DNA from 3 places in the Psychrobacillus sp. FSL H8-0484 genome. Region 2 is predicted to be linked to each of the others. Evidence: riboswitches for the same ligand, from Rfam matches in the RefSeq annotation. Region 2 holds a riboswitch; each other region holds the start of a gene.
What was found. A riboswitch is a leader RNA that binds a small molecule or an ion and turns the genes downstream of it on or off. The one in region 2 is predicted to bind S-adenosylmethionine.
Positions count from the first base shown of each region.

Region 1: linked by a shared signal. The riboswitch ahead of metA (homoserine O-acetyltransferase MetA) and the one ahead of MHH81_RS20140 (2,3-diketo-5-methylthiopentyl-1-phosphate enolase) in region 2 are both predicted to bind S-adenosylmethionine.
Region 3: linked by a shared signal. The riboswitch ahead of metK (methionine adenosyltransferase) and the one ahead of MHH81_RS20140 (2,3-diketo-5-methylthiopentyl-1-phosphate enolase) in region 2 are both predicted to bind S-adenosylmethionine.

Region 1 is NZ_JBBOSZ010000001.1:1,758,458-1,769,556, forward strand. It holds gene MHH81_RS08290 (AI-2E family transporter) at 1-124, shown strand, start outside; gene MHH81_RS08295 (sporulation protein) at 130-525, shown strand; gene MHH81_RS08300 (hypothetical protein) at 639-866, shown strand; gene MHH81_RS08305 (RAxF-45 family protein) at 937-1,062, shown strand; gene abc-f (ribosomal protection-like ABC-F family protein) at 1,185-3,053, shown strand; gene shc (squalene--hopene cyclase) at 3,431-5,353, shown strand; gene MHH81_RS08320 (VOC family protein) at 5,806-6,744, shown strand; SAM riboswitch class I at 6,938-7,048, shown strand; gene metA (homoserine O-acetyltransferase MetA) at 7,129-8,037, shown strand; gene MHH81_RS08330 (alpha/beta hydrolase) at 8,493-9,137, shown strand; gene MHH81_RS08335 (MBL fold metallo-hydrolase) at 9,325-10,134, shown strand; gene MHH81_RS08340 (S66 family peptidase) at 10,156-11,099, shown strand, end outside.
Region 2 is NZ_JBBOSZ010000001.1:4,068,990-4,080,088, reverse strand. It holds gene MHH81_RS20180 (NADPH-dependent FMN reductase) at 1-487, opposite strand, end outside; gene tatA (twin-arginine translocase TatA/TatE family subunit) at 642-845, opposite strand; gene tatC (twin-arginine translocase subunit TatC) at 943-1,698, opposite strand; gene MHH81_RS20165 (hypothetical protein) at 1,929-2,105, shown strand; partial or broken gene MHH81_RS20160 (IS3 family transposase) at 2,392-3,748, opposite strand; gene MHH81_RS20155 (1,2-dihydroxy-3-keto-5-methylthiopentene dioxygenase) at 3,872-4,405, opposite strand; gene MHH81_RS20150 (methylthioribulose 1-phosphate dehydratase) at 4,421-5,038, opposite strand; gene MHH81_RS20145 (2-hydroxy-3-keto-5-methylthiopentenyl-1-phosphate phosphatase) at 5,035-5,700, opposite strand; gene MHH81_RS20140 (2,3-diketo-5-methylthiopentyl-1-phosphate enolase) at 5,706-6,920, opposite strand; SAM riboswitch class I at 7,072-7,177, opposite strand; SAM riboswitch class I at 7,351-7,506, shown strand; gene mtnK (S-methyl-5-thioribose kinase) at 7,581-8,771, shown strand; gene mtnA (S-methyl-5-thioribose-1-phosphate isomerase) at 8,768-9,823, shown strand; gene MHH81_RS20125 (sugar ABC transporter substrate-binding protein) at 9,820-10,899, shown strand; gene MHH81_RS20120 (sugar ABC transporter ATP-binding protein) at 10,962-11,099, shown strand, end outside.
Region 3 is NZ_JBBOSZ010000001.1:3,008,087-3,019,185, reverse strand. It holds gene MHH81_RS14645 (metal ABC transporter solute-binding protein, Zn/Mn family) at 1-833, opposite strand, end outside; gene yidD (membrane protein insertion efficiency factor YidD) at 938-1,171, opposite strand; gene MHH81_RS14635 (hypothetical protein) at 1,172-1,297, opposite strand; gene MHH81_RS14630 (Dps family protein) at 1,399-1,848, shown strand; gene MHH81_RS14625 (c-type cytochrome) at 1,959-2,891, shown strand; gene MHH81_RS14620 (putative motility protein) at 2,941-3,114, shown strand; gene MHH81_RS14615 (transposase) at 3,198-3,530, shown strand; gene MHH81_RS14610 (hypothetical protein) at 3,523-3,681, shown strand; gene MHH81_RS14605 (CPBP family intramembrane glutamic endopeptidase) at 4,562-5,212, shown strand; gene MHH81_RS14600 (NUDIX domain-containing protein) at 5,268-5,741, shown strand; gene MHH81_RS14595 (alpha/beta hydrolase family protein) at 5,719-6,507, shown strand; gene MHH81_RS14590 (hypothetical protein) at 6,511-6,960, shown strand; gene pckA (phosphoenolpyruvate carboxykinase (ATP)) at 7,086-8,672, opposite strand; SAM riboswitch class I at 8,866-8,983, shown strand; gene metK (methionine adenosyltransferase) at 9,184-10,380, shown strand; partial or broken gene MHH81_RS21390 (RHS repeat-associated core domain-containing protein) at 10,485-10,595, shown strand; gene MHH81_RS14570 (gamma carbonic anhydrase) at 10,892-11,099, opposite strand, start outside.

The DNA of each region.
Region 1 (11,099 bases), 2.3 Mb from region 2:
CCCAGGGTATGCAATATTAAAAGTTTTTGTAACCCACTTTTATACATTATTTAAAAAACGTTATAATAAGTATGAACCAGTTGTTGAAAATCGATATGAGTATACAAATCACAAGGTGGATTGAGAGTAATGGCAAAGAAGTTTGAATCTTCCATAGAAGTACAATCGATAAAAATTGATACGGTAGTTGATCATCCATATATTGAACACGGCATTAACCTTTCTGGGACTATATATATTGATGGTGTACATGACGACGAATCAATAGATAATATTAAATTAGAAGTTTTTAAACTAATTAATGGGGAAGATTCCAAGATCGTTTCTAAGCATTCGATTGAACTAGTCGGAGCAGCGGCATCTAAAGATATGCAAATGATTCCTTTTGAAATCGTGCCGGATGAAAGATGGATACCAGACGGTACTGATGAAGTAACAAAGTTAATCTTAAGAACAACTGTTTTATTTGAAAATGGTTTTGAATACAATGACGAAGACGAAATTTACTTCGACATCGAAGAATAGTCGTGCCAAAAAATATTTTAATTAATAAAAACTCCAGCAAATTATTGTTGGAGTTTTTTTATGTTTATTTTTAAAAAAGAAGAGCAATCTAATGAAAAATGAGGAGTGAAGATATGAAGAAAAAAATTGTTGTCGTACTTCTAGTTTTATCGTTGCTCATTCTCTCTGCATGTGGATCTATTAGGAATTCTAATGAGCCTCCGACCCCTGAAACTCAAATAGATAACCAAGATAAAAATTTACCTAACACAGGAAATGAAGAAGTAAATAAGGAAAATGATATTGGAATTCCTGATACTGGAAATTCCATCAACGATCCAACCCTCGAAAAATCTAAATAAATAATCGATTGAATTGTTTGAATTATTATGATAAGATATTCTTACCAATTAGACCGGAGGTGAGGAAAGAATGAAAAAGGCTGTATGTGCACATGGATTTATATTGGAATTTTTATCCACATCTTGTGCGATTACTCATGAAATTGCTAACAACGGGACTAGTCTGTCCATTTTTAGTCAACTAAATGAGCAATAACACAGCTGATAAGTCATTCTTTCTGAACCATTTTTTAATGGAGAAGGCTGCTTATATGAGCAGTCTTTTTCTATGCAGAAAAATGCTTCCAGCTATACCAGAGATGAGAGGAAGCGAACGTTATGATATGTACAATACAAGAAATTAGTAAAATGCTCGGAGGAAATACGATTTTTGAAAACTTATCTTTATCTATTAAAACAGGAGATAAATTAGGAGTCGTTGGTCGAAACGGTAGTGGGAAAACGACCTTATTTAAGCTTATTGCAGGAATCGAAAAACCAGATGCAGGAACCATTTATTTTAAAAAAGGTACTAAAATTGGTTATTTAGCACAAATCCCTACTTTTTCAGAGGAAGTAACGGGCTTGGATTTATTAAATAGTGCATTTGACGAGTTAATAGCTTTACAAGCTCAAATGAAGGTACTTGAAAATAAATTAGCAAGTGCGAAGCCTGATGCCATGGAAAAGTTACTTCAACTATACGGAGATATTCAAGAGGAATTTACAAATCGAAATGGTTACTCGATGGATTCGGAAATTGAAAAGGTTATACAAGGACTTCAATTATCCAACTTTGTTCATCAATCCTTTTCAAGTTTAAGTGGCGGGGAACAGACGAAAATAATGCTTGGAAAATTATTGTTAACAAAGCCTGATTTACTATTGCTAGATGAACCTACGAATCATTTAGATTTATTTGCAGTGGAATGGTTAGAGCAATATTTAATTGCCTATGCTGGAACAGTAGTTCTCATCTCGCATGATCGCTATTTTTTGGATCAAGTCATTTCAAAAGTGGCAGACATAGAGGAAGGCGAGCTTTCTCTTTATCATGGTAATTACTCTTACTTTATGATGGAAAAAGAAGCAAGGCTTATGCGAGAGTTCCAAGACTATGAGGAACAACAAAAAAAGATTAAGAAAATGAAAGAAGCGATTAAACGGTTAAGAATATGGGCAAATGAAGCTGTTCCACCTAATCCAGGTCTTCATAGACAGGCACGCAACATGGAACGTGCGCTGGAACGGATGGAAAAAGTAAGAAAGCCTCTAATAGATCCTAAAAAAATGAATTTATCCTTTGAAGCTGCTCCGAGAAGTGGCAAAGAGGTAGTGGTTATGGAAGAAGCGGGTAAATCATTTGGTGAGAAAATGCTACTGCAACATGCAAATTTACATGTGTACTGGAAAGACCGTCTCGCTATTGTCGGACGCAACGGAACTGGAAAGTCTACAATCTTAAATATATTACGTGGGGAATTACCTGTTGACTCAGGTATTGCGCGACTAGGAAGTAATGTTCGTGTAGGATTTTTGTCACAGCACTTTGAAATCTCAAATCCTAAAGCTCGATTAATCGACGTATTTCGAAGTGAGGTAAATGTGTTCGAAGGTGATGCTCGTCACATACTAGCAAAGTTCATGTTTTATGGACCAGATGTATTTAAACGGGTAGGTGATTTAAGTGGAGGAGAACGAATGCGTCTTCGTCTCGCGCAGCTCATGCACCAAGATATTAACCTATTAATGTTAGATGAGCCAACCAATCATTTAGATATTGATTCCCGCGAGGTTTTAGAAGATGCATTAGATGACTTTCAAGGTACAATACTAGCTGTTTCACATGATCGATATTTTTTAAACAAATTGTTCCCGAGGACAGCTTGGTTAGATCAGGGACAGCTCACAACCTTTGAAGGACCATACGAATGGGCTCGTGCAAAATGGGAAGCGCTACAATTAAAACAAGTGGAAGTGAAAGAGGTAGTACTAAAGAAAAAAGAGAAACCTGTTAAGCATAAAACTAAACTAGATCAATCACTTGAAGACAAAATTGCGCAACTAGAGATAGAAATCAAGCTTCTGACAGAACAAATACAATCGGAAAATGATTGGGAACGATATGAACAGTTAGTTACCACTAAAAACGAACAAGAACAACAATTAGAAGCTTTAGTTGAACAATGGATGGAGAATGAAGAATGAAACGAATTGCAATTGATATGGATGAAGTGATTTCTGCATTTAGTTCAAAATGTTTACAATTGTTTAACGCTGAATATTAAACAGAATATACGCCATAGCATTTACAAGTGAAATTACTCATGGAACTTGACCAACTTTAGATAACCCGCATTATATTAACAAGACCCCTTCAGCATTGAATTGAAGGGGTTACTTTTTGTATTTCAATTTATATTAGTAGTTCATTGAAAAAACTGTCAAGAAAATGCATCTTACAAAGCAGAAACAGATTCTTTGCTTTTTTCCGACTAAAGATACTTAATCTTCCTCGTATTTTTTTAAAACTAATCGAATATGTTTAGGTGTATTGAATTTATGGTATAGGAAGGACGAATTTTGTGAACGATACCCTATCCGACGAAATTAAACGAATTATAAGCATCTTGAAGAAGGATCAATCTGAGGTAGGAACTTGGGATTATCCTTTTGAAACAGGAATTACAACGGATGCCTATATGATTATTTTATTGCGTTCAATGACGATTGATGATGAAGAATTAATAAAGGAACTAGTAGATCGGATTTTAAGCGAACAACAAGAAAGTGGGGCTTGGAAGCTGTTTTATGATGAAGAAGCTGACGGGAATGTAGCTGCCACGATTGAAGCTTATTACGCCCTTCTATATTCCGGCTATTGTTCTCATGATGATGCACGAATGCAAGCAGCGAGGCAGTTTATTTTAACAAATGGGGGAATAGACAAAAGTAGTTTACTAACAAAGATAATGCTGGCAGTAACTGGACAATTTTCATGGGAAAAAATTTTTACTATCCCGACAGAATTTGTTTTACTGCCACACTCATTCCCAATGAATTTTTTCGACTTTTCCGTCTTTGGAAGGGCGAATATCGCTCCACTCATGATTCTTGCTGATAAGAAATATATAATTAAAACAAATAAAAGTCCAAACATTTCAGATTTATATATTTTGAACCACAACCGGTGGTATGAAGAATATTTATCAAGGGTCCTCTCAAATGAATGGAATCCTTTTCTTTTATCCATTCAAAAAAGAATTGAAGATCTAATTGGTTTGCCAAAACAAATTCAGAAACTTGCGGAAGATAAGACAAAACAGTATATGCTAGAACGAATTGAACCAGATGGCACCTTATACAGTTACTTTAGCTCGACATTTCTGCTAATTTTCGCATTGCTTTCCCTTGGATATAAGAAAGATCATCCCACAATCGTTCAGGCGTTAAACGGATTAAAGTCTATGAAATGCCAAATTGACGGGAAGACTCATATGCAATTTACCACAGCAACGGTATGGAATACAGCTTTAATTAGTCATGCCTTGCAAGAAGCAGGCGTTTCCGAATTAGATCCCGTTATAAAAAAAGCAAACCAATTTTTATTAACACGTCAGCATGATAAATATGGGGACTGGGTCATACACAGTCCTTCTAGTCTTCCAGGGGGATGGGGTTTCTCAGATGTAAATACAATGAACCCTGATATTGATGATACTACTGCAGCCTTAAGGTCAATCTGCAAAACCGTTTATAAAAATCCAAAGTTCCATACATCTTGGGACAGAGGAATCGACTGGGTATTTTCAATGCAAAATGATGATGGAGGGTGGCCATCATTCGAAAAAGGCGTGAATAATAGCATTTTGTCTATTATTCCAATTGAAGATGCTGAATATTTACTCGCAGATCCAACAAGTGCAGATTTAACGGGAAGAACATTGGAATTTTTCGGGGAATTCACTAACTTAAAGAAGAGTCACGACTCTATAAAGTTAGGTGTAAATTGGTTATTAGATCATCAAGAACCGAATGGATCGTGGTATGGCCGATGGGGCATATGCTATATTTATGGTGCTTGGGCTGCTATAACCGGGCTTGTTGCAGCAGGAATATCATCGGACCATCCTTCAATTCTAAAATCAGTCAAATGGCTTCGTGATATTCAAAATTCGGATGGGGGATGGGGAGAGTCTTGTAAAAGTGATCAAATGAAAACGTACATTCCATTGGGAGCCAGTACGTTAACTCACACAGCCTGGGCATTGGATGCGCTGATTGCTGCTGAAGACAAACTTACACCGGAAATAACATCCGGCATCAAATATATTTTAGAAAATAATGATAAAGTTGACTGGACAACATCTTATCCAAAAGGACAGGGAATGGCTGGCAGTTTCTATATTCATTATCACAGTTATCGATATATTTTCCCTCTTATTGTCCTTTCGCATTATCAAAAAAAATTTCCGAATGACAGCCTCTTAACTCTCAAGAACGAATAGGTATGAAAGGTGACAAACCATACTACGGTGTAAACGGAATAGTTAATTATATAAATCAGTTTTTTTTAATGAAGATGAATCTTGGGTTAATATAATGCTCATGTATTAAACGCTTCTAAATGTGATAGTAAGTATCTTTATTATCATTTGGTGCATTTAACGGGTACTTTAGTTAAAGAACATGGGTTGCTTAGGCAGCTCTTTTTTTATTGAACTAACGCAGCAGGTTAGTTGAACAAGCGGTATGAAAATTCCATTCTTTTTAAGTCGAATTTGACACATAAAGCGACGTTATAGTCATAAAAAAAGACCTTTTTCAAGCTCTAATAAAGCTATCGGAAACGAGTTTTAATTATTGAAGTTTTTTCCAACCACTCTCCAAATATAGAGATGGAGGATTTCATATGATAGTAATGCATTCATCACTTAATAAGTGGAACGAGGGGGATAATATGTCAGAAGTATTTTCTGCTACTAAAAAAGGTGCGTTTGTCATTCATCAAGATACACATGTAGGTCATGTCGTTTTAAAAGTAAAGGATTTAGAAAGACAAATAGCTTTCTATGAAGATGTAGTTGGCTTACAAGTAATTCAACGAGACGAAATAAATGCATCCTTAGCCGGAAAAGGTGGAACAAGAGCAATCTTAAAATTAGAAAAAACGGCAAATGAATTACAAGGAGCTAGAAGTACTGGTGTTTTTCATACAGCTTTTTTACTTCCAACTAGGGAAGCTTTTGCTACGAAATTATTTCATATATTAAGAAGTAAAAAGACGGTGGATAGTCCATTGGAGCAAGAACCACGCTTTACGCATTTTGAACGGTTTATTCCTATCGCTCGTTTAGACAGTGCAAGCGATCATGGATATAGCGAAGCATTTTATTTGTATGATATTGAAGGCAATGGAATTGAAATTTATGCGGACCGTCCTAGAGAAGATTGGACGAAATATCCAGGTGGTAGTAATCCCTTAAATTTCAAAGAGCTAGCAGAATTAGCGGACTTCGATACAGATGGAAGCATTCCAGCTACTACAACGATTGGACATGTGCATTTAAGAGTAGCGAATGTTCTAGCATCTACAAAATTTTATGTAGATGTCATTGGATTTGAAGAGCAAATTGTATTAGATTCTGCATTTTTTATTTCGGTAGGGGGATATCACCACCATATTGCAGGAAATGTTTGGGCAGGAGAAAATAATCCACATCCACCAGCAAATGCTACTGGATTAAAAGAATATACACTCGTACTTCCGACTAGTGAAGCTTTAGAAGAAGTTAAAAATCAACTTCTTCAAAATAATGTGGAAATGAATGAACAGGAACAGTCATTTTCTACAATAGATCCAAGTGGAAATGGTATTGTTTTTGAAGTCCTTTCATAAGAATAAGAGCGAGCTTTCACTTAAAACAATGGAAATCAACACATGAAAATAATAGGTTTTAAAGAAAGAACTTTCTAGAAGAATAGCTGTTAGGAGAAGTCTATTTCTCCATTTTGATTATTTTTAATTGTTGTAATATTATATTTATTGTGCTAATATTTACTAGATTAATAAACCAGTATATAAACGAATACTCTTATCAAGAGAAGCAGAGGGATATGGCCCTGTGAAGCTTCAGCAACCTCTGATGTTAATCAGAAAGGTGCTACCTCCTACAAGATTGAAAAGTCTTGAAAGATAAGAACTGAGTGCGATTCACTTACCCTCTTTTCTTATCCTTGAGAAAAGAGGGTTTTTATTATTTAAAAAAAAGGAGAGAATGTTATGCCAATTAATATTCCAAAACAATTACCAGCTGCTGAATTACTGAAAGAGGAAAAAATATTTATCATGGATGAGGACCGTGCTTTTGCGCAGGACATTCGTCCGCTTAATATTATCATTTTGAACTTAATGCCCGAAAAAGAAAAAACAGAATTACAACTTTTAAGGTTACTAGGTAATACACCATTACAAGTGAATGTAACATTCATGAAAACTGCCACTCATGAATCGAAAAACGTGAGTAAAACACATTTAGATACATTTTATACAACCTTCGAACAAATAAAGCATCGAAAGTATGACGGATTGATCATTACAGGAGCCCCAATAGAGCATTTAGAATTTGAGCGGGTAAATTATTGGAATGAAATAACAGAAATAATGGATTGGTCGAAAACCAATGTCACTTCTGTATTACATATTTGTTGGGGAGCACAAGCTGCTTTATATCATCATTATGGTATTGATAAATTTGAATTACCAAAGAAATGTTCTGGTGTGTTTAGTCACCGTTTGTCTGATCCAACCGTCCAATTAGTTCGTGGTTTTAATGACCAATTCTATGTGCCACACTCTCGATATACATCCGTTTCTTTTGAGGAAATTAAAGCTGATCCTCGTCTTAAACTCCTTTCGATTTCTGACGACGCCGGAGTTTTCCTCATTATTTCAAACGATGAGAAGCATATTATGATTACCGGTCACTTAGAATATGACGCCACAACACTGGCAGAAGAATATGTACGTGATGTGAATAAAGGAATAGAAATAGATTTACCGGTGAACTATTTCCCACAAAATGATCCAACACAACAACCATCGAATTCATGGCGCTCGCACACACACTTATTATTCTCGAATTGGTTGAACTATTATGTATACCAAGCAACACCATATGAGTGGGAATAATGGTTAATGGGGCTATCCGATGAAGGGTAGCTCTTTTTCATTTGTTTGAATTCTGAAAATGGTCTCGTTTTTATTAGAATTGGTTGCGGGTTTATGGTATTTAGTCTCGATTACGGGAGAATTGGTCTCATTAAGCCATTTAATGTAAGAAGTTCGACTGTTTTATAGTGTAATAGGTTTATTGCTGGAAGAATAATCCTAAATGAGACAAATGATGCACTGAACGAGACAAACTTAAGCATGAACGCGACAAAACAAGAGCCTAAGAAGACAAAGCCCAACGCGAAGACGACAAAAGAGGTTGCCAGTTGGTCAACAGCATGACCTCGTGACAACCTTTAGACCATTATTGAAAAATGTGATCGATTTCTTTTATTTCTTGTAGACAAATGATTAGTTAGGTAAAGGAAAAAAATGCTATGATTAGTTAAATTAAAAAGGAAGGGAAGATATACATGAACACAACATTTACTTATATTCATAGTGCACCACAAACGACCGATGAAAATAAAAAATATCCTGCACTATTTTTAATCCATGGCATGGGTAGCAATGAAAATGATTTAGTAGGACTTGTATCGAGTTTAAAAGAGAAATGTCATATTTTTAGTATTCGTGGGCCAATTAGCCAGCCACCTGGATATGCATTTTTTACAATTGAAGGGCTTGGTAAGCCACATCGTACGGTTTTTGATCAAGTTATCAAAGATCTTCAATCATTTATCCAAGAGGCAATGGAAGAATATTCAGTAGATAGGGAGCAAGTGTATCTACTTGGTTTTAGCCAAGGAGCAATATTATCTCAAACTTTAGCCCTTGTAATGGGTAAACAAATAAAAGGAATAGTTGCACTAAGTGGATATATTCCAGCCTTTGCGAAGGGAGAGTATGCAACACAACCCGTTGATCAATTGAATGTATTTATTTCACATGGTGAATTAGATAATATGCTCCCATTTGAATGGGGAGTTGCAAGTAAAGACTATTTCACCGAACAGGGAGCGAATGTTACATTTAAAAGCTATCCAATAGCACATGGTGTAGCAGCAGAAAATCACAGAGACTTATTAGCATTTTTAAACGAGAACATAGGTGAATAAAAGGATATCTCATCCGTCATGACGAATAGTATTCATCATGAGGGGTGTTTTTTTTATGTGTCTTGAAATAGCTATATTAAACCTCACTGGCATAATTTCTTCTATAAACAACCTATAAAATCGTTATCGACAAATCTCCTTTTACAAACGTCGATTTACTCGCTATTAAAGAATCGGGGGGAAAAACATGATTCAATATGATAAAGAGAATATGAGAGTTTTTCAAAGCTCTCTCTATAAAACTACATCAGCTGTAATAGAGCTGGATGAGGCAATTGTGATGACCGATCCGAATTGGCTGCCACATGAAGTAGATGAAATTAAGGCTTATGTAAATCAAATTAGAAAAGATAGAGCTCTATATATCATCTACACACATAGTGATTTCGACCATATTATTGGTTCGGGGGCATTTCCTGACGCAAAAGTGATTGCTTCTCAAGCATTTAACGAAAATAAACAGAAAGATGAAGCAATAAATAAAGTGCATTCATTTGATCAGCGCTACTATTTACAAAGAAATTATAAGCCGGAGTATCCTCTGGTGGATTATGTTGTAAGTAAAGATGGACAAAAATTGATCTTAGGAAAGAGCACCTTAACGTTTTATTTAGCACCAGGGCACACAAATGATGGCTTGTTTACTATCATTGAGCCTGCTGGGATATTCCTTTCAGGTGACTATTTATCAGATGTGGAATTTCCGTTTATATTTGATAGTTATCTGGAATATCTTAAAACGATGAATAAAGCTAAAGACATTTTTTCTCTGCATTCTATTTCCGTTCATGTACCTGGTCATGGTCATACAACGGAAGATAAAACAGAAATGGAAGACCGATTAAAATTTGCACAAGCATATCTGGATCAATTAATAGACATGAAAGAAAATATGGAAGAAATATTGAAGGGGAGATACATATTCTTTGACGGGATGAAAGATATTCATGTAGAAAACCAAAAGTTGGCTTTCAATGAAATAAAACAAATCCATTAGCATAGTAAGGAGACTCTATATATGATTAATTATCCTCATTTTGAAAAAGGAGCAACAATAGGAGTAACAGCAATATCATCTGGTGTACATGCGGAACTGCATGATATGTTCAAATTGGCATGCGAACGTATGAAAGCAAGAGGGTTTACAGTCATATGTGGTGATACTGTTTGGACCCAGGATAAAGCAAAATCAGCACCTGCTAAATTGCGTGCAGCAGAATGGAATAAAATGATGGTTGACGACAAAATTGATATAATTCTTCCTCCTTGGGGTGGAGAATTACTTATTGAGTCACTGGAATATATTGATTTCGAAAATATAAAGAATAAATGGGTATTAGGCTATTCAGATGTAAGTATACTACTGCTAGCCATTACATTGAAGACCGGTATAGCAACAGCACACGGCACCAATTTAGTGGATTTAAGAGGGGAAATTTGGGATGAAACAACTGCAATGTGGCGGGCTGTTTTATCTACAAAGTCTAGTGAATCTGTCGTTCAACACTCTTCACCCAAATATCAAAAGAAATGGGATCATGCGAATCCTTCTGCCTGTCTATTTCATTTAACCGAACAAACAGAATGGAAAACTCTATCAATGAGCAATGTGAAGATGCAAGGACGTCTACTTGGTGGATGTATAGACGTCATTAGACATTTAGTCGGCACTCCGTTCGGGGATGTAGAAAATTTTAGGGAAAAATACATCAAGGACGAGCCAATCATATGGTATTTGGAAAATTGTGAGTTAAACACAACAGACTTACGACGTTCTTTAGTACAAATGAAATTAGCGGGTTGGTTTGATCAATGCTCTGGTTTGATGTTTGGTCGAAGTAGTGCGGAGACAGCGGTTGATAATTATTCGGTAGAAGATGTTTATAAAGACATGTCAGACGAGCTAAATATTCCTATTATATATGATATCGACTGTGGCCATGTTCCACCTCAAATGACGTT
Region 2 (11,099 bases):
CATGATAATCAGCTGGTTTAAATACGCTCATGTTTTCAAAATCAGACATTAGGGAGAATGTAACAGCAGTACGTACATCCGCAACTTGAAGTTCACCTAAGATTAGACGTAAGTTTTCGTGTGCACGAGTTCCACCTAAGCTACCGTATCCAACGAAGCCAGCAGCTTTGTTGTTCAATTCTGGGTTTAAGAAATCAAGTGCATTTTTAAGAGCACCACCAATTGCATGGTTGTATTCTGGAGTTACGAAAATAAAGCCATCAAAAGAAGCCATTTTATCTGACCAAGCTTTAATTGCAGCATTTGCAATTTCTTGTTCTGCTGAAGCAAGCTCTTCACCTAAGAATGGTAATTTAAATTCAGCAAGATCTACTACTTCATAATTAGCGTCATTACGTTTTGTAGCAAAGTCGTACATCCATTTTGCTACTGCATCTCCGTTACGACCTTGACGTACACTACCTTGAACTATAGCGATATTTAACATATTATTTTCCCCCTAAAATCTTATTTTCAAAATTACTTTTATGCAAAGAATCTTGAATTCAAAGTAAGTATAAAGCAATAAGTACTCTCTAGTCAACAAACATGTTTTAGAAACAAAAAAACCAGCTATTGTTTAAAATAGCTGGTTTAAGATATTATATTTTCTTTTTAGAATCCGCTTCTTTATCATCTAATTTAAATTCATCTGCTACTTCATCTACGATTTCTTTCGTAGAATTTCTGAATTCTTTTAGTGTTTGCCCAGCTGCTTTACCTAACTGTGGTAGTTTAGATGGTCCGAAAACGATTAAAGCAATGATTAAGATAATGATTAAACCTGGTACGCCGATGTTTGGCATAGGAAGTTCCTCCTCTAAGTTGTTTTCTATATAAGTCAAGTGGCGAAAGTTCATGAGTAGTTTACTATTTTATTATAACACGAATAAAAAGCAAAATTTATTCTTCTAAATTTTCTTGCTGAAGTGCTTGTTTTGCTTGCTGTTTTTTATAAGACCAGCTAGAAACGAGTATGCTTATTTCAAACAACAGTAGTAATGGTACTACGATGATAAAGTCTGAGATAAAGTCTGGAGGTGTAATAGAAACTCCAACAATTACTAGTATAAAGTAGGAAATCTTTCTCATCTTACGTAATCTATCCGGTGTGACAATTCCTAGTTTTGTTAAAAAAAGAATAATAACAGGTAATTCGAAAACGATACCTACAGGAATAATTAAATTAAACATAAACGTAAAGTATTGTTGCATACCGTAAGTTTCTAAAGCACCAATAGAATCATTAATGTTGGACATAAAGTTCAACATTAAAGGAAATAAGATAAAGTAGCTAAAACTGATACCAGCCAAAAATAGTAGAAAAGAAACAGGGATAAAATAAATCGTTCCTTTTGCTTCTTTATCCAATAAACCTGGTTTCACAAATAACCATAATTGGTACATTGCAATTGGTAAAGTAATTAATATAGCTAACACTAAAGCACATTTAACATAAATCATTAGTCCATCTGTGTAGCCAAAGACATTCCACTCGACATGGGCAGCTGTAGGTTGTTGTTTTAAGAAGGTTAATGTTTTTGGAGCCATCCAAAACCCTAAAGCAAGGGATAGGATAAAAGTTGTTGCTACAATAATGAGCCTTTTTCGAAGCTCGGTTAAATGTTCGACGAGCGTCAATTCCGGTTCTTGTGCCATTTTGTTTACCACCCCATCTAATCAAAAAAAGTGAAGCTTGTTTATTTTTATAAAGAAAATAAATATGTCTTTCTTGTATTGTTTTTGTAATCCCATACATCCTATCTTATGAGACATAGGATGTGAACAGAAATGTTGTATTGTATTACCTACACATTATACTCTTTCCAATGAATTTGTAAATAAAAGTAGTTTATATTTACTTATTTAAACTATAGTATATAATCAATTTGAATCTAATAAATGTATTTAAAATGTGGGAAGCTGAAAACGTTTTTGTTGTCGGTGCATCTGCATTTCCACATAATAGTTGCTACAATCCTACTGGTACACTCGGCGCGCTATCTTACCGTGCAGCAGAGGGTATTCAAGCTTATTTAAAACAAGGTGGATTACTTGTTAAATAATTTAATAAAAAGGGGCTGTCCCTAAATTCATATAAAGACTGAGAGATGGTCCCTTTTCCAATGTATTGATTTCCGTTCCAGACGGACGCTTTCCGCGGGCATGGCTTCAGTCTCCTCGTCGCTTTCGCTCCTGCGGGGCCTTCAGCTCATGCACCTGCCGCTTCGCTTTCGGTGCAGAAAACATTTGCTATTCCCGCTGGAGTCGCCGTCTTCCACTACAATCAATTGCCTACAAAAAACAGGTGTAGAAAAAGTGATCTGACCCAAAAAAGTTAGACATATATAGTTAAGCAACTTCTAAGACCTTAGTTCGGTACTCCACCGGGCTTAGGTCTTTTAATTTTTCCTTCATTCGTTTGTGATTGTAATAGTGAATATAGTCTTTGAGTTCCTGTTCAAAATGTGCCATGGATTCAAACTCTTGTAGATACAGGAGTTCAGATTTTAATAAGCCAAAGAAATTTTCAATGACTGCGTTGTCCAAACAATTGCCCTTACGGGACATACTCTGCATTATCCCATGTTGTTTTAATGTTTGTCGATACTTTTTCATTTGATAGTGCCAACCTTGATCCGAATGAAGAATGACTTGATCACTTGATTGAAGGCGCTCCAATGCTTGTTCTAGCATATCATGGACTAGTTTGTACACTGGACGACTCATTACTGTGTATGCAATGATTTCGCCATTGCATAAATCAAGGACGGGTGATAAATAGCGTTTCTCACCAAATAGATGGAACTCTGTCACGTCTGTTACCCATTTCTCGTTCATTTTTTTCGCTGTAAAATCGCGTTGTAATATGTTTGGGGCAATTTTTCCGACGTTTCCTTTATACGAACGGTATTTCTTCATGCGGACTTCACATTTTATGCCAATGGCATTCATCAAATAATTAATCGTTTTAGGATCATAATGAAAGCCGTATTTTTTCAGTTCTTTGGCAATCCTACGATAACCATAACGTCCCTTATGTTCAAGATAAATGGACTGAATTGCGACTTTCACTTCAGCGTATTTATCAGTACGATTCAAACGCTTTTCCCAGTAATAATACGTACTACGTGGAATATCAGCGACTTTGATTAATTCCACTACTTCATAGATTTCCTTTAGTTCATAAATTACTTGCGCTTTGATTTGATTGGTAATTTTTCTTGCATTTGAACTAAAGTATTCAACTTTTTTAAGTACGCATTCTCCATTTCTAATTGTTTAATACGTGCCTCTAATGCCTCAACAGATCCTTCAATTGGTGTTGGTTTCGTTGTTCTTTTTGTTTCTTTTTTCATGGATGGACGCCCCTTTTTCTTAGAAACAAGGGCATCATAACCACCAACCTCAAACTTCATTTTCCAATTCCGAATCATGCCAGGAGATGAAATATTAAATAATGCAGCTGTATTAATCGAAGATGTACCTGTCTCGTTCATATAATTAAGTACATTCATTTTATAGTCAGCTGAATATTTTGTATAGGACTTTAAGAAAGTCTCTACACCATTTTTTTGATAACGGCGAACCCATTCATTTACAACCCGGTCTGTCACTCCGATATCTTTTGCGATTTCAATCATAGATTCATTCCATTTAAGTATCGTTGAACTGCTTGAATACGTTGTTCAGCCCTTACTTTTGCCATAAAAAACCCCCGTAAAAGTTAGATTGGTGTCTAACTTTTACGGGGCAGTTCAAAGACTAGTTTTTCTACACCTGCTTCAATTTATGGGCTTATTGGACAGCCCCGTTTTTGTTTTTTATAGATTTAGCTTTGAGCAACTTCATCTTGATAAACTGGTACCCAACCTTCAGTAGTTACAAAGATTCGAACTGCAACAACTTTACGATCTTCCGCAAGCGTGAAGTAATGCGTAATGTTTTCTGGTACTGATATTAAGTCTCCTGGAGATAAATGCACTTCAAAGAAATTTTCGTCTTTTCCTTGGATAATAAAGACTCCATGGCCACTAACGATATATCGAACTTCATCATCTGTATGAAGATGTTTGCGCTCGAAGTTTTTCAATAATTCATCTAAGTTAGGGTTAGAATCAGATAAAGAAATTAAATCTGCTGCTTCATAGCCACGACGCTCTGAAATGTCATCAATTTCTGTTTTGAAAGCATTTAGAATTTCTTCTTTTTCTGCATCGCTAAGGTCGAATTTTTCGCGAAGATGTCCTGGTAATTTTTCGATATCCCAATGCTCATAAATAACTTCTTGTTTCTCTAAAAATGCTGCAACCTCGTTTTGTGCTTCAATTGTTTCGTTCGTTCCTTGAATTTTAATGATAGCCATTTAAATTTTCCTCTCTTATTTTGATTTTAGTTGATGTAATGCCAATTGATACTGAAATAAAAACTCACAAGCTTCTAGTAGCTTTTTGGCTTCGAATCCATCACTACCCCAAACAGTAATACCGTGGTTACGAATTAATACGGCACCTTTCTCAGCGAGTATATGAGACTTAAATTCTTCGGCAAGACTAGGAATGTGCGCATGGTTTGGAATGATAGGAATGGAGAGTACATCATCTTCCTCCCACAGTCCAAAAGCTTTAATGAGTTCTTGACCTTGAAAGTCGATTTTCCCGTTATCACCGTATAATTCAGAGATGACGTTATTTGCAACTGTATGGACATGGAGGCTACATCTAGCGGATGTCTTAGAATAGATGGCACAGTGCAATAATGTTTCTGCTGATGGCTTTAAATCCGTTTTTTCAACGGGATTTCCACTTGCGTTTACGAGTAAAAAGTCTTCTGGCGTTCTCTTCTTCTTATCTTTACCGCTAGCTGTAACTAGAAATTCTATTGGATTATCGTGCACTTTTATAGCCAAATTTCCACTAGTCCCCATAAACCAGTCCCGATCAGCTATTTCATCTTTTATGTCTGCTAACTCTTCCCATTTACTTTGGAGTGCGGTCATATTTCTACACCTAACTTTGCGTCAATAATATTCATGACATCTCGGAAATTTTCGAAAGGTTCATAAGGGATGTTCAATTCCTCACACTTTGTAATGAGAAAATCTCTTGCTATAACGAGATCTGCCATTTTGGCAGCTTCTAAATCTGTTATCGAGTCTCCAATTACAACACTTAGCGCATTATTATCTTGGAGTTGGCGAATGATGGAGGGCTTACAGCACCCGCAGCCTTGGCTGGTACATTGTTCATCACATCCATGTGGGAACTCGATTTGTATTGTCTCTCCTGAAAAATTGGATGCATTACAATAAACATCCGAAAATGGACCGAACTCTTTAAGCATCGGTTCTACAAAGAAATCAATACCACCACTAACGATATAGAGTGGTAGGTTGTGTTTTCTCGTATATGAAACAAATTCAGCAAATCCTTCTCGAATTTGTGCTTGCTCTAACAAATAGGAAACGATTTGATCCTTTAAAGAAGCGGGTAACAGAGCAAACATTTCTGCTACACCTTCACGGATAGATTGCTTTTGTCCTAAAATATTCTCTTTGATCGGCAAGTATTCGGGAGGAGCGAATTTTTTCATGATAGAGATAATATTGTCTTGAATTGTAATAGTGCCATCAAAATCACAAAAGATGACTAGCTTGCTCATAATGCTTACCCCCACAGTTCAATTGCTTTTTTTAATTCACTATATTGTTTTGCAGCTTCTGAAAGAGGAATTCCGTCAAGTACAGCCGATACAGCTTGCCTAAAAGCGAGTCCTCCTCCAGTAGCACCTGCAGGATGACCATGGACGCCTCCACCAGCATTAATAATGCTATCGATTCCATAGTCCTCGATTAATAGCGGAACTAAGCCGGGGTGAATACCTGCAGAAGGTACTGGAAAGCTTCGTTTTACTGTACTTACTTTGGTCAATTCTTCACCAAGCGAGAGTGCAGCTGTTTTTTCTAGTGCAACGCTACCATAAGGTGAAGGGAATAATGAAAAATCTGCTCCTGCATAACGTGTTAATTTTCCAAGTAGTAGTGGAGTCGCAACCCCGTAAAATGGGGAAGATGTGAATGCACCGCTATAAGCGGGATGCGCCATAAACGGTAATTGGATATTCGGGTCTTCCACTAGTTCTTGAAGTACATCAAGGCCATATGCATGGACGTTAAATAAAAGAGCATCTGCTCCAAGTTCTTTTGCTTTTTGTGCTTTTGCTTTTAATCCGGATGTTCGTCCAGATAAGTTAACGGCATAGAGCGTTCGGTGTCCGGTTTCTTCATACACTTGATGCAATACTTCTTGAGCAGTTGTGACACGTTTCTCAAAAGGAGTAAGCGGATTGTCAAAAAGAATTTCATCATCTTTTACGAGATCAACTCCTCCGAGCGCTTGGTGTCGAAGTTGATCTGCTAAGTAATTAATATCTCGACCAATTACTCCCTTGAATATACTCATGATGAGGGGGCGGCCATACACCCCTAGTAGCTCACGGATACTATCAATACCGAATCTTGGTCCTGGAAAGTTAGTCAAAAGCTCTGGAGAAAATTCTAAATCTAAAAGCTTCACTTCACCATCGAGCGATAGTTTGCCAAAAACAGTTGTTAAAATGGCTGGTAAATCTGCCGAGAAATTAGCACTAGGATATTCTATTTTTATTTCCGCTTTGATTTGGTCTGGTTTGAGCGGATGGTGAATATGCTCAAATTCTGTAATCGAAACAACATTTCCTTTATGCTGTTTTAATTGTTCCTGTTCAAGTAATGGTAAGTCCGTCCAGGATCCAACTGTTAAACCAAGTGCGATACCCTCTGCTTTTTTTTCAAAAGATCCGGGCTTACCGTACACCTGATAAAGAGAGGTTACACTACTCATTATTCATCACAATCCTTTAAGATAAAATCAACTTCACTTTGGCTCAAGGGCTTCTGCAAAGCTCGTCGCAGTTGCGGGCTAAGCCGGAGCCTTTCGCTTTTCTAGAAATAAAAAACCTCTTCAAATAAGAAGAGGTTAAAGGTTTAACGACTTCTTATTTCCCAGTCAATGGACTGCAAGAATTAGCACCGTGTCTAGTAACTAGACCGGTTGCCGGGTATCATAGGGCTTGTCCCTCCACCTGCTCTAAATAAGAAAAATTTATTCAATTGAGATTAGTTTTGTCAAATTAATTATGATTATTTCATGCAACAGAAACATTGTCAATAGAATTTTTAGAATGTTTTTTTTATTGAATTAAATTATTGACAACTCTTTTTCTAATATGCTAGGATTCATTTCAAATAGCATAAATTTGTAAGTAATAGCACTCTTATCAAGAGCAGGCAGAGGGTAATGGCCCGATGAAGCCCAGCAACCGACCATAATACCGTTGTGAAACGGGGCGCTTTTCGCGCTGAGATGAATATTCTCGTAAGGCACGGTGCTAATTCCATCAGAAAGGTAACTTTCTGAAAGATAAGAGGCGAGAAGTCTCTTATTCTACGCCTCTTTCTTTTGAAAGAGGCTTTTTATTTTGTAAATGAAAGGTAGAGAAGAATGATGATAACTACAAAAAATCAATATGAATCATTAACAGAAGATCGTGCAATTTTATATGCGAAAGAACTGAATTTCTTTCCAAAGGACTCGGAGTTAGATTGTCGCGAAATTGGGGATGGTAACCTAAATTATGTGTTTCACATAAAGGAATGTAATGGAGAGAAAAGTCTCATTATCAAACAGGCATTGCCATATGCAAAAGTGATTGGAGAAAGCTGGCCACTAACGTTAAAACGTGCCGTAATTGAAGCAAATGCATTAAAAAAACACGGTGAATTTGCGACTGGATTGGTTCCGACTGTATACGCGAGCGACGAGGAACTTGCAATTACGGTTATGGAGGATTTATCCCATTTAAAAATTGCACGGGAAGGATTAATTCATTATGAATCTTATCCGAAGCTATCAAAGGATATTGGGGAGTATCTTGCTCAAACGCTTTTCCATACATCTGATTTTGCATTACACCCGTTTGAAAAAAAACGACTAGTGTCCGAGTTTTCAAATCCAGAGCTATGTAAAATTACAGAAGATCTTATTTTCACGGATCCATTTTTTGATCACGATACAAATGACTATGAACCTTCGTTGAGAGAAGAAGTGGAAGCTATTTGGAATAATGGGCCCTTAAAATTGGAAGTCGCGAAATTGAAGAAAAGTTTCTTGACGGAAGCGGAAGCATTACTTCATGGAGATTTACATACAGGAAGTATTTTTGCTAGCGAAACTGAAACGAAGGTGATAGACCCAGAGTTTGCTTTTTATGGACCTATGGGATTCGATGTTGGGTTATTTTTAGCAAATATTATGGTGCAATCCATTACAAGAGAAGCGGAAGAGCGAATTGTGATTCTCGATCATATCGAACAAACGTGGAAAGTGTTTTCATCCAACTTTTCTACACTATGGAAATCAAAAGGTATTGAATCCTATAAAGATACTGAGGGATTTGAAGAGTACGTAGTGGATAAAATTTTCACCGATACACTAGGCTTTGCTGGTTGTGAATTAATTCGACGTACAATCGGGTTAGCACATGTGAAGGATTTAGATGGGATTGCAGATGACGAAAAACGAATCCTTTTCAAAAAACAGGCTTTACAAATAGGGGAAGCACTCATATTAAAACGCAATGAAATTAAATCTATTCATGCAGTAATTGCATTACTTGAGGAGTTACACAAATGAGTATTCCGTTATCGATAGAGTGGACCAATAAGAAACTTAGAATTATAAATCAGCAGAAATTACCTCTTGAAGTTGACTATTTAACACTAGAAACAATAGAAGATGTGTACGATGCAATTGTTACTTTAAAAGTACGAGGGGCTCCTGCTATTGGTATTACAGCTGCATATGGCTTAGCTAGAGCTGCTCAGCATTACGAAACAAATACATTGGAAGAGTTCTATCAGCATTTGGAAAAGGATGCCTTGTATTTAGGGGAATCAAGACCAACAGCCGTCAATTTAGTTTGGGCGTTAGATCGTTTGCAAAGAGTAGCTAAAGATGCAGCAACTATACAAGAAGCGAAGGAACTGTTGTTAGAGGAAGCTATCGTCATTCATAAGGAAGACGAAGCATCATGCCGAAATATTGGTGAATTTGCCCTCTCCTTACTTGAAAATCAGACGAAAGTTTTGACTATATGCAATGCAGGATCTATTGCAACAGCAAAATATGGAACTGCGTTAGCCCCTTTCCATCTTGGAAGCGAACGAGGAAAACGGTTTGAAGTATTTGCTTGTGAAACTAGGCCAGTATTTCAAGGTTCACGACTGACTGTTTGGGAACTTCAGCAATCAGGTGTTGACGTTACGCTGATAACAGACAGTATGGCCGCACATACAATCGGTGCAAAAGGAATTGAAGCAATTATAGTTGGAGCAGACCGAATAGTTGCAAACGGTGATACTGCTAATAAAATTGGAACACTTAACTTGGCTTTATTAGCGGCTGCATATCAAATTCCGTTTTATGTGGCTGCACCGTCTTCCACTTTTGATTTAACTATTGAAAATGGAAAAGAAATACCGATTGAAGAACGTCCATCAGATGAAATAACACATGTTGCAGGAAAGCAAGTAGCCCCATTAAATACAAAAGTATTTAATCCTGCATTTGATGTCACACCTGGCAAATACATTACAGCAATAATTACAGAAAAAGGAATTATCTATCCGGAATACACTAAAAATATTCCCGCTTTATTGGGAACAGAAAAAGGAGAAAGATCATGAAAACAAAAATACATTGGATCTTATCAGTACTATTAATAATTGGTGTCTTTTTAACAGGATGTCAACCAAAAGGAGAAACAAAGGAAGAAGCACCCGCTTCCATTAAATCGGCGGTTTCCGATAATCCATTAGCAGGTAAGAAAATTGCATTAGTTATGCAGCAAAACCTCGGTACTTTCTCGGCTCAGTACATTGAAGGTGTAAAAGAGCAAGTGGAGAAATTTGGTGGAACTGTCACGGTGTTTACTTCTGAAGGGGATCTAGCTAAAATGGCTTCCAACCTTGATGCAGCAGTAAACCAAGGTATGGATGGAATATTAATCGATCATGGAACAAAAGAAGCGCTTAACCAAGGAGTACAAAATGCTGTTGATAAAGGAATACCAGTAGTAGCTTTTGATGCAGGCGTGGAAGTGGAAGGAATAACAGTATTAGAGCAAGGTGATCAAAAGATGGCTGAAATGACTTTAGAAAAATTAGCAAACGATGCAAATGGAGAGGCTAACATAGTAAAAATATGGGTAGCAGGTTTTGCTCCAATGGAAAGAAGACAAGTTGCGTATGAGCAATTTTTAAAAGAAAATCAAGGGATTAAGGAAATTGCAACTTTCGGTGCAGCTACACAAAATACAGCACTAGACACTCAAGCGCAAATGGAAGCAATTTTAAAACAATATCCAAATGAGGGAGAAATTACAGCTGTTTGGGCGGCTTGGGATGAATTTGCAAAAGGTGCAGTACGTGCTATTGAACAAGCAGGTAGAACGGATATAAAAGTTTATAGTATTGATATGAGCGATGAAGATTTACAAATGATTCAAAAAGAAAATAGTCCATGGGCTGCTTCAGCTGCTGTAGATCCAATGGATATAGGGCGTATTCAAGTTCGCTATTTATTCCAAAAAATAAATGGAGAGACTCCAGAGGAAAGAGTTGTCCTAGAACCAGTTTTTGTTGACGCAGAAAAACTACCAGCAGAAACGGTGACAACAAATGACTTACATGAGTTTATCGAAGGCTGGGGAGCAAGCGAACAAGGTTACACAGATGCATTAAAAGAGTTAGAAAATCAATAACCTCAACTAATTGCAGCTGTCCTTAAAAGTGGACAGCTTCTTTTTTAGAAAGGAGTGTATTTATGGCAAATCCTTTTCTTTCAATGAATTCAATACGTAAATCATTTGGAAATGTGACAGCACTTGAAAACGCAGAGTTTCATCTAGCAAAAGGCGAAGTGCATGCATTGCTCGGTGTAAATGGTGCTGGTAAAAGTACG
Region 3 (11,099 bases), 1.1 Mb from region 2:
ACATTTTGTTCAAATAAAATGTACTCTATATTTTTTTCTTTCGCTAAATCAATAATTTTTGTTAATTCTTTTTGAGAGGGTTCATCTTGAGAATTAAGACCTGCCACTGCCACTTGCTCTAACCCATACGTATTAGCGATGTAACCAAAAGCGGCATGTGATACGAAGAATGTCTTATTAGTCGCATTATGGGCCATTTCTTCAAAGTTAGCATCTAGTTGTTGAAGTTCAGCGATTAAAGATTGGTAGTTTTTTTCAAACGTCTCTTTTTGATCTGGAGCAGCCTCTATAAGAGAGTTTTTAATAGACAAAGCAAGGCTTTGACTAATTTTCGGAGACATCCATACATGTGGATCTATTTTGCCATGGTCGTGTCCATCGTGACTGCTGTCCTGATGTTCTTCCGTTGCTTCATCATGCATCTCTTCTTCGCCTTCATGCTCATGCTCATCATGGGAGCTTGCTTCTAATTGATCATCCGAAACTTCATCAATCGTTGCAATCATTTTCACTTGTTCATCCGCTAATGTTTTTTTAGCATTTTCCACAAATCCTTCAAGTCCCAAACCTATGTAGAAAAATAAATCTGCATCTGCTAATGCAATCATATCTTTTTGAGTTGGCTCAAATGTATGTTCATTTGCTCCAGCAGGATAGATAGAAGATACAGTTACCTCTTCACCACCTATACGCTCTGCAAAATATTGTAAAGGGTATACGGTCGTATAAATTTGGAGATCATTTTCTTCTTCATTAATAGATTCTTCTTTATTTCCACAAGCCGTAAGGAATAATAAAAAGAATAATAAGCACACTAATGTAATGCGTTTCATATAAACTCACCTTTTCTAAATAGTAATGATTACGTTTTAAAAACAGAGAACTATATTAGCTTACAGTAGTTTGTGTAAAAAGGCAAGAAAAAATAGCCTTTGATTTATTTTTTCTTCAAAGGCCATTCTTCTGGGACTGGATCTACTCCACCTTCATGAAATGGATGACATTTAGATATTCTTCTAATGGTTAAATAACTTCCTTTAAGTGCGCCATGTTTTTGAACAGCTTCCACCCCGTAATGGGAGCATGTAGGATAAAAGCGGCAGCTGGGAGGGGACAAAGGAGAAATAAACTTCTGATAAAAGCGAAAAATACTTATAATAATATGCTTCATTTAAATATCCAGGTCCTTAGGTTTCGGGTCAATTTTCAATGGTTTTTCATTCATTGCCAATTTATATAAAAATGTAAAGCCAAAAATACTCAGTAATATTGCAGCGCCTAAAATCCAAAATACCATATTGCTTCACTCCAGTATAAGTTTCATTATTTTTATTGTATGAAATTAAAAGGTATATGAAAAGTGAAAGCAACTATTATTACAGGGAGAGTGACAACTTTATGTCGACAGCATTAAATAATGAATTAAACAAGCAAGTGGCAACATGGTCCGTTATGTATACAAAGTTGCACAATTTTCATTGGTATGTGAAGGGATCATCTTTCTTTACCTTACATGCAAAATTTGAAGAACTTTATAATGAAGCGACTTTAAATATGGATGAAATTGCGGAGCGCTTATTAACTTTAGGAGCAAATCCAGTAGCAACCTTAAAAGAGCACTTAGAGCTTTCCGAAGTTAAGGAAGCGAACAATAAAGAAACTGCAGATAAAATGGTTGAAATAGTCGTAAAGGACTTTGATCTAATTATGAAATCACTTAAAAAAGGGATGGATGAGGCTGCAAAAGATGAAGATGATATGACGGAAGATTTGTTAAATGCAATTTATCAAAAGATAGAAAAACATCAGTGGATGCTAAATGCATTTTTAGGTGATTCAAACAAATAAGTCAAAAGACCAACAATTCATGTAATTGTTGGTCTATTTGTGATATAAGTCACATCTGAGTACACTCTCTTTTGTTATGCTTGAATTAAGCAATGAAAGGAGAGATAAGCATGAATAACGGAATAGGAATTGCATTGGGGTTATTGTTTATAGGAACAATCATAGGAGCTGTGATGCTAACAGACAAAATGAGCGTAGAAATACCCGAACAGCAAGTAGCATCCTCAAACGGTGAATCTAGCAAAGAGGTTCTTGCTTATAACCCACCAAGTATGGAAGACGTACCAGAAGGCCCATTGGGGGAAGCTATTACTTATGGTTACGACTTGGTGAATGAAACATATTCTGTGGCGGATCCTTATGTAGGAAATAACTTATCATGTACAAGTTGTCATGCAGGAGCTGGATTAGATCAAAATTCATCTTCACTCGTTGGAGTCACAGCTGTTTATCCACAATATATAGAGCGTTCAGGCAAAATTGTGACAATAGAAGATCGTATTAATGGGTGTATGGTAAGAAGTATGAACGGGGAAAAATTTGAGGCAAATAGCGAAGAGTTAAAAGCAATGGTAGCATATTTTACATATATTTCAGAAGGAATTCCAGTTGGAGCCGATATCCCGTGGAGAAATACAAATTCTATGGATGACGTGCCTACTCCAAGTGTTTCAAGTGGAGAAGAATTATTTCAACAATCATGCATAGCTTGTCATGCTGGAGACGGAGCTGGGACTGGTCCAAATACTGGGCCGGCTTTATGGGGTGATAACTCTTTCAATGATGGAGCGGGACTTGCACGTATTTCAAAAATGGCAGGGTATATAAAAAATAATATGCCAGCAGGTGGAGAAGGAACATTAACAGATCAAGATTCTGCAGATTTAGCAGCTTATATATTATCTCAGGATCGACCAGAATGGAAAAATCACGATAAAGATTGGCCAAATGGTAGTAAGCCGAAAGATATAATGAACAAAGAACTTCGTGAAAAAGTGAAAGATGGAACAGTAAACTGGGACGAAGTATTGTCTAAGAATTAATAAATTGTTAGATTAGCCGATAATATGCATGTAAGAAGGAGGAATGACTATGGACATTAATTCCATTATGTCTTCTCAGTTAATGCAGCTACAACAAACCGTTCAAATGAGTGTGTTGCAAAATGCACTAAATATGGAAACGGTTGCTGCAGTACAACTTTTAGAAGATATGCCTCAAGCATCGCATCCTTATAAAGGATCGGTTGTAGACGTTCAAGCTTAATTGTAAAAAAGTATGCCCCAATTTTCTTGGTGCATGCTTTTTTACTTTTTACGCATACTACGTTAAAAGGATGTGTGAAAATAATGACAGTAAGCAAAGTGTACGTATCTGTTGTCCATCGAAAAGTGTATGCTTATCCCGATGAATCTCCTTGGGAATTTGAAATAAACGCAAATCAGGAAATTATTCCTGTGTTTGACAAGCTTTTCGACCAACTAAATGTTGTAGAAATAAAAGATTTTTGGCGATCACATATTCCGATCAAGCTTTATCATCATGATAAAGAAAATGATCAATATGACATAAGAATGAAGAAAGTATATGCGTTGATTCATGAATTTTGCAATCCTGAATCCAGATCATTTATCGAGCAACTACCATATTTTCAAGAAAGGAGGATGGAGTTCGTTGAGTAAAAACATTAACCGAAAAGGAAACGAGAACTCAAATTATCGTAATATCGCTCCTTTATTAAAGCAATCCCCTCAAATCAAAACAAAAGTAAATATTGCACAAAATAGAGAAGAAGGAAATGGACATTACAAATTAGATCAAGAAAAGGATTAAGTAACAATAAAGACTTAGCATTATTGCTAAGTCTTTTTTCCAAAGAATAAGAAAGTATATAATTTTCCGTTCGATAAATACTGCTGATTTCCGTTCCAGGCGGACGCTTTCCGCGGGGTGAGCGATGAGCCATCACCGTAGCTCACGCGTCCGTTGTGATGTCTCATCTGTCTCACTCATCCCGCTGGAGTCGCCACCTTCCACTACAATCAAGTAAATGTTTTCAAATCAATCATAAAAGAAAGGACAACTAAAAGATAAGGAAGTATATAGTTTTTGAGTGCATAAAGTCACTGGTACTTTGAACGATAGGAATATGCAGTGGGTTGTATAAAAGGTAAGGTAGAGGGGATGGACCTGTTAGCTAGCGAGAATCTTTAAGAAGAGCATTTCTGCTAATTTTCTTATACTGGTAAAGAGTATATGACTAAAATAGTTAGCATCTATTGTATAGAGGAGCATTAGAGCACCCGAAATTGCATCTTCGGGTGCTTTCTTTATGAGTTGGAAAGCATCTTTTCACTCATTATCCAAAAAGATCTAAACCTTATTCGTACTGTTGAAGGAGGGCGACGGACAGACAAACGCCATAAGATTACCAAGAAAAGAGAGGCTGGTCGTGACGTAAGTCACGACCAGCCTCTCTTAAAAATCAATCGGTAATGATATAGCAATAAGTCTGTCCAAAGACCTCCGAAAACGATGCAAAACAGGTTTTGCACTTAAAGGGTGCAATGCGCTTTTCTAGTTTATAATAGGCTTAGCAGTTCGTCTGCGGAAAGTGAGCGGATTTTGAGCGGTTAACTACATAATCGTATAACAGAGCCAAGCCATTTAGTAAGATTTAACTTACACCAAAAACCGAAAAGTAGGAGAAATTATGATAAGACAAATTATTTTATTAATAGCACCTACTGCCATGATATTCGTAGGTCTACCAATTTTAGATAATGTCACAATAACCTTTTTTCTTTTTTACGGATGGTTATTGTTTATTCCCCTTATAGTTACTTATTGGAACAAAGAGTTTAGGTATCCTCTCCAACTTCTTTTTTCCAAAAGGTCAATTGTTGTGGGGATTAGTAGCGGGTTAATCTGTTTATTGGCGATTTATGGCTTCGTCGCTATTCATCAATCGTCTGTTTTGGATATAGCGCAATTACGCAGACAGCTTATTGAATGGGACTTTATAGGTCGAAAGGTTATATTGCTTATATTAGTATTAATTCTTATCAATCCTATTTTGGAGGAGTTTTATTGGAGAGAGTTTATATACAATCGAATTTTTCCTAAAATGGGTAGTGTAAAAACTATTGTAATTACTTCTTTTTTCTATAGCTTGTATCATCTTATGGTTGTCATAGAGATTTTTAGTTTTCCATTCAATGCATTGGCAGTTATTCCAGTATTTCTTGCAGGCATAATGTGGGGGATTTTTCGCTTCCTATTAAATTCTATTACCGCATCCATTATTAGTCATTGTCTCGCTGATATTGGAATCATGCTCGTGTATTGGAATATTATTCTTTAATCTACTTTTACGTATGTTACACTTTTTATAAACAATATAAAGGGAGGATGAGAGCATGGTTTCTTTCCAAGATTTAAATGACCTACGTGTGGAATTATCATTTGAAAAAGGCACATTTCCTATCAAACCAATGCATGTGCTAGTCCTAGCGAAACACAACAACAAATGGTTATTAACGAAGCATCCGAAACGAGGAATTGAGTTTCCAGGTGGGAAAGTGGAGGCGCATGAAACACTTGAAGCAGCTGCGATAAGAGAAACGCTAGAAGAGACGAATGTGACAATTCGTCACGTAGAGTGGTTGGCTGAATACCTTGTATATGATAAGAAACCTTTTTGTAAGGCGGTTTTTATTGCACATGTTGGCTATATTAATAATGAAGGTACGAATTTTGAAACAGAGGGAGCAGTATGGTTATCGACAGATGAATTATTACGTTGTAATAACTTAAGTTTTCATATGAAGGATGATGGAATGAAAGTAATCTTAGAAAAGGTGAGTACGTATGAAGGGAAATGGAGAAATTGAGAAAGTTCGTGTGTATCCATCTCCTAATCCACATATCCGCTTAACTGAAATTACATATTGGTCATGTGGGTTGAGAGTGAAAGGATTACTCGCAACGCCTAAAAAGGAAGGTAAGTATGAAGGGATATTATATTGTAGAGGAGGCATGCAAAGCATAGGGATGGTTCGACCTGCTCGTATTGCTCAAATTGCATCCGAAGGTTTCATTGTCTTTGCGCCATACTACCGAGGAAATCGTGGAGGAGAAGGTAGGGACGAATTTGGTGGGGAGGATCGCTGGGATGCCGTTTATGCAGTGGATGTTCTAAAACAGTTTTGTCTACCAAGTCGCATTCATTTATTTGCTTTTTCTCGTGGAGGGATCATGGCTCTTTGGACTGCGATACTGCGGAAAGATATTACGAGCATTGTAACCTGGGCGGGAGTATCGGATATTTTCTTAACTTATGAGGAAAGACAAGATATGAGAAGAATGATGAAGCGTGTTATTGGTGGTACACCGGCCAATCGAGTAGACGAATATGAAATCAGAAATGCTCTTGCGCTCATCGAGGAAATCCACGCATCCACGCTTATAATTCATGGGCTTCAGGATACAAATGTTTCATTTGAGCATGCTCAAGCCTTAGAAGAAGCATTATTAAGGAATAACAAAGTGGTAGAAACATGGTATTACCCTGAATTTACGCATTTTTTCCCGAGCAAAGTGAACCGCCAAGTGGTGAAGGATGCATGTGTGTGGATGAAAATGCAGAAAGGGGATTAGTTAATGGGTAATATTACCGTTACAATTGAATCGAGTAGTGTAGAAGGAAAGTCTTCATGTCCAGTTGATACTAGTTTTTGGAAAAATATATGGGAACAATACACTACTGAATTTACTGAATTAATAATACATTGTTGGATGGAAGAGCAGGAAGTAGTGAATGAATTAGGGGCAAAGGCAGTAAACGTAATAAATGAAGGTTTAATGAAAGTATTTACGATCAATTTAAGTGAAGATAATCGCCTTTTCTTCTGTAATTATTCTATAGATCCGAAAGGTGGCTTAAAATGGTTTAAAATGTTTTTTCACGTGAATGGTGATGAACGATTAGAAATAGGTCATTATGGCTCTGAAATTACTTTGTACAATGTGGATAAAGAAAAAGCAACGGAGTTTTCTGCACTTTTTCCTAGATCATCTATCTCAAATTTCCATGATGATTATGAAGAATAAAGGGATGCCTTAAATGCCGTTTAAAAACGGCTTTAGGGCATCCCTTTTTGTATTATTTGCACTTACTTAAGGTGATAACAACTTGCACCCAACGGAGCACAATAACTGTGCTAGCTTGAGGATGATTATGCTATTGGACCGCCCTTAAGCGAAATGTCTTCTGATACTGTACCGAATTTGTTAAAGTTTTCACGGAAAGCTTGTGCAAGGTCCGCAGCTTTTGTGTCGTAAGCTTCTTTATCTGCCCATGCATTACGTGGAATTAATACTTCAGATGGTACGCCCTCAATATGTGTAGGGATTTCAAGACCGAATATTTCATCTTTAGCTGTTTCTACATTAGTTAGTTTTCCGTCAATTGCAGCGCGAACCATTGTACGAGTATAAGCCAGTTTCATTCGGCTACCTACTCCATATTCGCCACCAGTCCAACCAGTATTTACTAGGAATACTTGTGCACCATGCTCATCGATTTTCTTCCCAAGCATTTCTGCATACACAGTTGCGTGTAATGGTAAGAAAGGAGAACCAAAGCAAGTTGAGAATGCTGGTTGTGGTGATGTGATTCCGCGTTCAGTTCCTGCCAGTTTAGATGTAAATCCGCTTAAAAAGTGGTACATCGCTTGTTCTTTCGTTAATTTACTGATTGGAGGCAGTACGCCAAATGCATCAGCAGTTAAGAAAACAATTGTGTTAGGGTGACCTGCTACAGAAGGATCTACAATGTTTTCGATATTTTGGATTGGGTATGCTGCACGTGTGTTTTCAGTTAAAGAGTTATCCGCATAGATTGCAATGCGAGTTTCTGCATCAACTACTACGTTCTCTAAAACAGTACCGAATGTAATCGCGTCATAGATTTGTGGCTCATTTTCACGAGTTAGGTCGATACATTTTGCATAGCATCCACCTTCTATATTAAATACACCATTATCTGACCAACCATGCTCGTCATCTCCGATTAATTGTCGTCCAGCATCAGCAGAAAGTGTTGTTTTACCTGTTCCAGACAGACCGAAGAATAAAGCTACATCGCCTTCTTCCCCAACATTTGCTGAACAGTGCATTGGTAAAATGTTTTGTTCTGGTAATAAATAGTTCATAATAGAGAAAATAGATTTTTTCATTTCTCCAGCATATTCTGTACCACCAATTAGAACAACACGTTTTTCCATAGATACGATGATGAAGGTTTCTGATTTAGTTCCATCAACTGCAGGGTCTGCTTTAAAGTTAGGAGCACTTATAACTGTAAAATCCGCTTCGTGAGATGAAAGCTCCTCTGATGAAGGGCGGATGAATAATTGATGTGCAAATAAATTGTGCCATGCATATTCATTGATTACTTGAATGCTTAGACGGGATGCTTTGTCTGCACCAGCAAATCCTTTAAATACAAATAATTCATCTTGTTCCTTTAAATACTCTGTCACTTTAATATATAATGCTTCGAAAATTTCAGAGGAGATAGGTTGGTTTACTGAACCCCAATCGATTTTATCTTTGGAGATAGCTTCTTCAACAATATATTTATCTTGTGGAGAACGACCTGTGTATTTACCTGTCTCTGCTTTTACCGCTCCAGTAGAAGTTAAAACTGCTTCTCCTCTAGATGTTGCCTTTTCTACAAGTTGTGGTACTGATAATTGAACGCTAATGTTGTTACCAGCTAACAATTCGTTCAGTTCACTCACAGTATCGATTGAATTCATGTTGTCTTACCATCCTTTTTTTAATTATTGCCTCTTGTTTAGAGGATTTTTCATTGATATGTGAAATAGTATAACACATTTAACTAATTAGTCTACACTAATGAATTGAATATTTTTTGCATATGTGAAAACTTTTCAAAATAACGCTTGACTTCTACTTACTAAGTACGTATGATGGTAAATTGAACGGATACTCTTATCCCGAGCTGGTGGAGGGGTCAGGCCCTATGAAACCCGGCAACCTGTAATTAGCAATTTCATTACAAAGGTGCCCAACCTGAGACAAGGTGAAATCCCTTGATTGATAAGAGTGAAAGGTGCTTATGATATTAATCCTTTCCTCATGTATTTTTGCGTGAGCGGGAGGTTTTTTTATTTAACATCGCCCTTTATCCTTGTGTGCCAAGTCCGAAACGGCTTCAAGTTTAATCTAATTGAAATGGCTTGACATGGGAATGAGTACCGTATCAATTCTTGAGAGAAATCTCGCAGGATATAGGAGGAACAATCTATGACACAACGTCGATTATTTACATCGGAATCAGTAACAGAAGGGCATCCAGATAAAATCTGTGATCAAATTTCTGATGCTATTTTAGATGCAATTTTAACGGAAGATCCAAATGCACGTGTTGCTTGTGAAACAAGCGTTACTACTGGTCTTGTATTAGTTGCAGGAGAAATCACAACTTCTACTTATGTAGACATCCCTAAAGTGGTTCGTTCTACTATTAAAGAAATTGGATATACTCGTGCAAAATATGGTTTTGACTCTGAAACTTCAGCAGTTTTAACTTCAATTGATGAGCAGTCTGCTGACATTGCAATGGGTGTTGACCAAGCTTTAGAAGCTCGTGAAGGATCTATGACGGATTCAGACATTGAAGCAATCGGTGCAGGTGACCAAGGTCTAATGTTTGGTTATGCTTGTAATGAAACACCAGAACTTATGCCGCTTCCAATTAGCTTAGCGCATAAACTGGCACGTCGTTTAGCAGAAGTGCGTAAAGATGAAACATTAGATTATTTACGCCCAGATGGTAAAACGCAAGTAACAGTGGAATATGATGAGAATAATAATCCAGTTCGTATTGATACGATTGTTATTTCTACACAACATCATCCAGAAATAACGCTAGAGCAAATTCAAAAAGATTTAAAAGAAGTAGTAATCAAACCTATTGTTCCTGCTCATTTAATCGATGAAAATACAAAATACTTTATCAATCCAACTGGCCGATTTGTAATTGGTGGACCTCAAGGAGATGCTGGTTTAACAGGTCGTAAAATCATCGTAGATACTTATGGTGGATACGCTCGTCACGGCGGTGGTGCATTCTCAGGTAAAGATCCAACGAAAGTGGACCGTTCTGCTGCATATGCTGCTCGCTATGTTGCCAAAAATATTGTGGCGGCTGGAATTGCAGATCGTTGCGAAGTACAATTAGCATATGCAATTGGTGTAGCACAACCTGTATCTATTGCTGTAGATACATTTGGAACTGGGAAAGTAGAAGAGGCACAATTAGTAGCGCATATTCGTGAACTATTTGACCTTCGTCCAGCAGGAATTATTAAAATGCTAGACTTACGTCGCCCAATTTACAAACAAACTGCAGCTTATGGTCACTTCGGTCGTACAGACATCGACGCACCATGGGAAAAAACAGATAGAGCAGAAGCTTTAAAAGAAAAAGCTGGTCTATAATTAAAAAAGCGATACTTTCCTTGAGAAATATAGGGAAGTATCGCTTTTTTGGTATAGTTTTCTCATGGAATATAACTTTCGGTAAATGGCAGTTACTCTTATAAAAAAAAGACGCTCAAACCTTCTTCTACCATTACAACGCGCACGGAAGTGTCATTGCTTTAACCGATCAAAACGGTGAGAAGATAGCGACTTATGAATACGATGCATGGGGAATGTATTAAAAGTAGATGAAGCGGAAATTGCATCTTCGGGAGCTTGCAATAGGAATAGGAAAGAGTCTCTTCTTTTTATCCAAAAAGGCATTAACCTATTTTCGAAAGTTGTAGGAGTGCGACAGACGGACAAATGCCATAAGATTACCGAGAAGAAAAAAGAGGCTGTTCGTGACGTCAGTCACGAACAGCCTCTCACAAAAATCAAACGGTAATAATATGGCAACAAGTCTGTTCAAAGCCCTCCGGAAATGAAAGAAAATAGGTTTTGTTCTTAAAGGGCGCTTGCTCTTTTTTTATCCCTGTAACGATTTATAATACTGCCCTTTTTCTACATACTCACGAATAATACGTTGTACATCTTCTTTATCAGCATCCGTTAATTCTCGTACAACTTTCGCTGGGCTCCCCATAGCAAGGGAATTAGGTGGAATTTTCTTTCCAGGAGGTACAAGACTCCCTGCTCCGATGAATGCTCCTTCTCCTATTTCTGCGCCGTCTAAT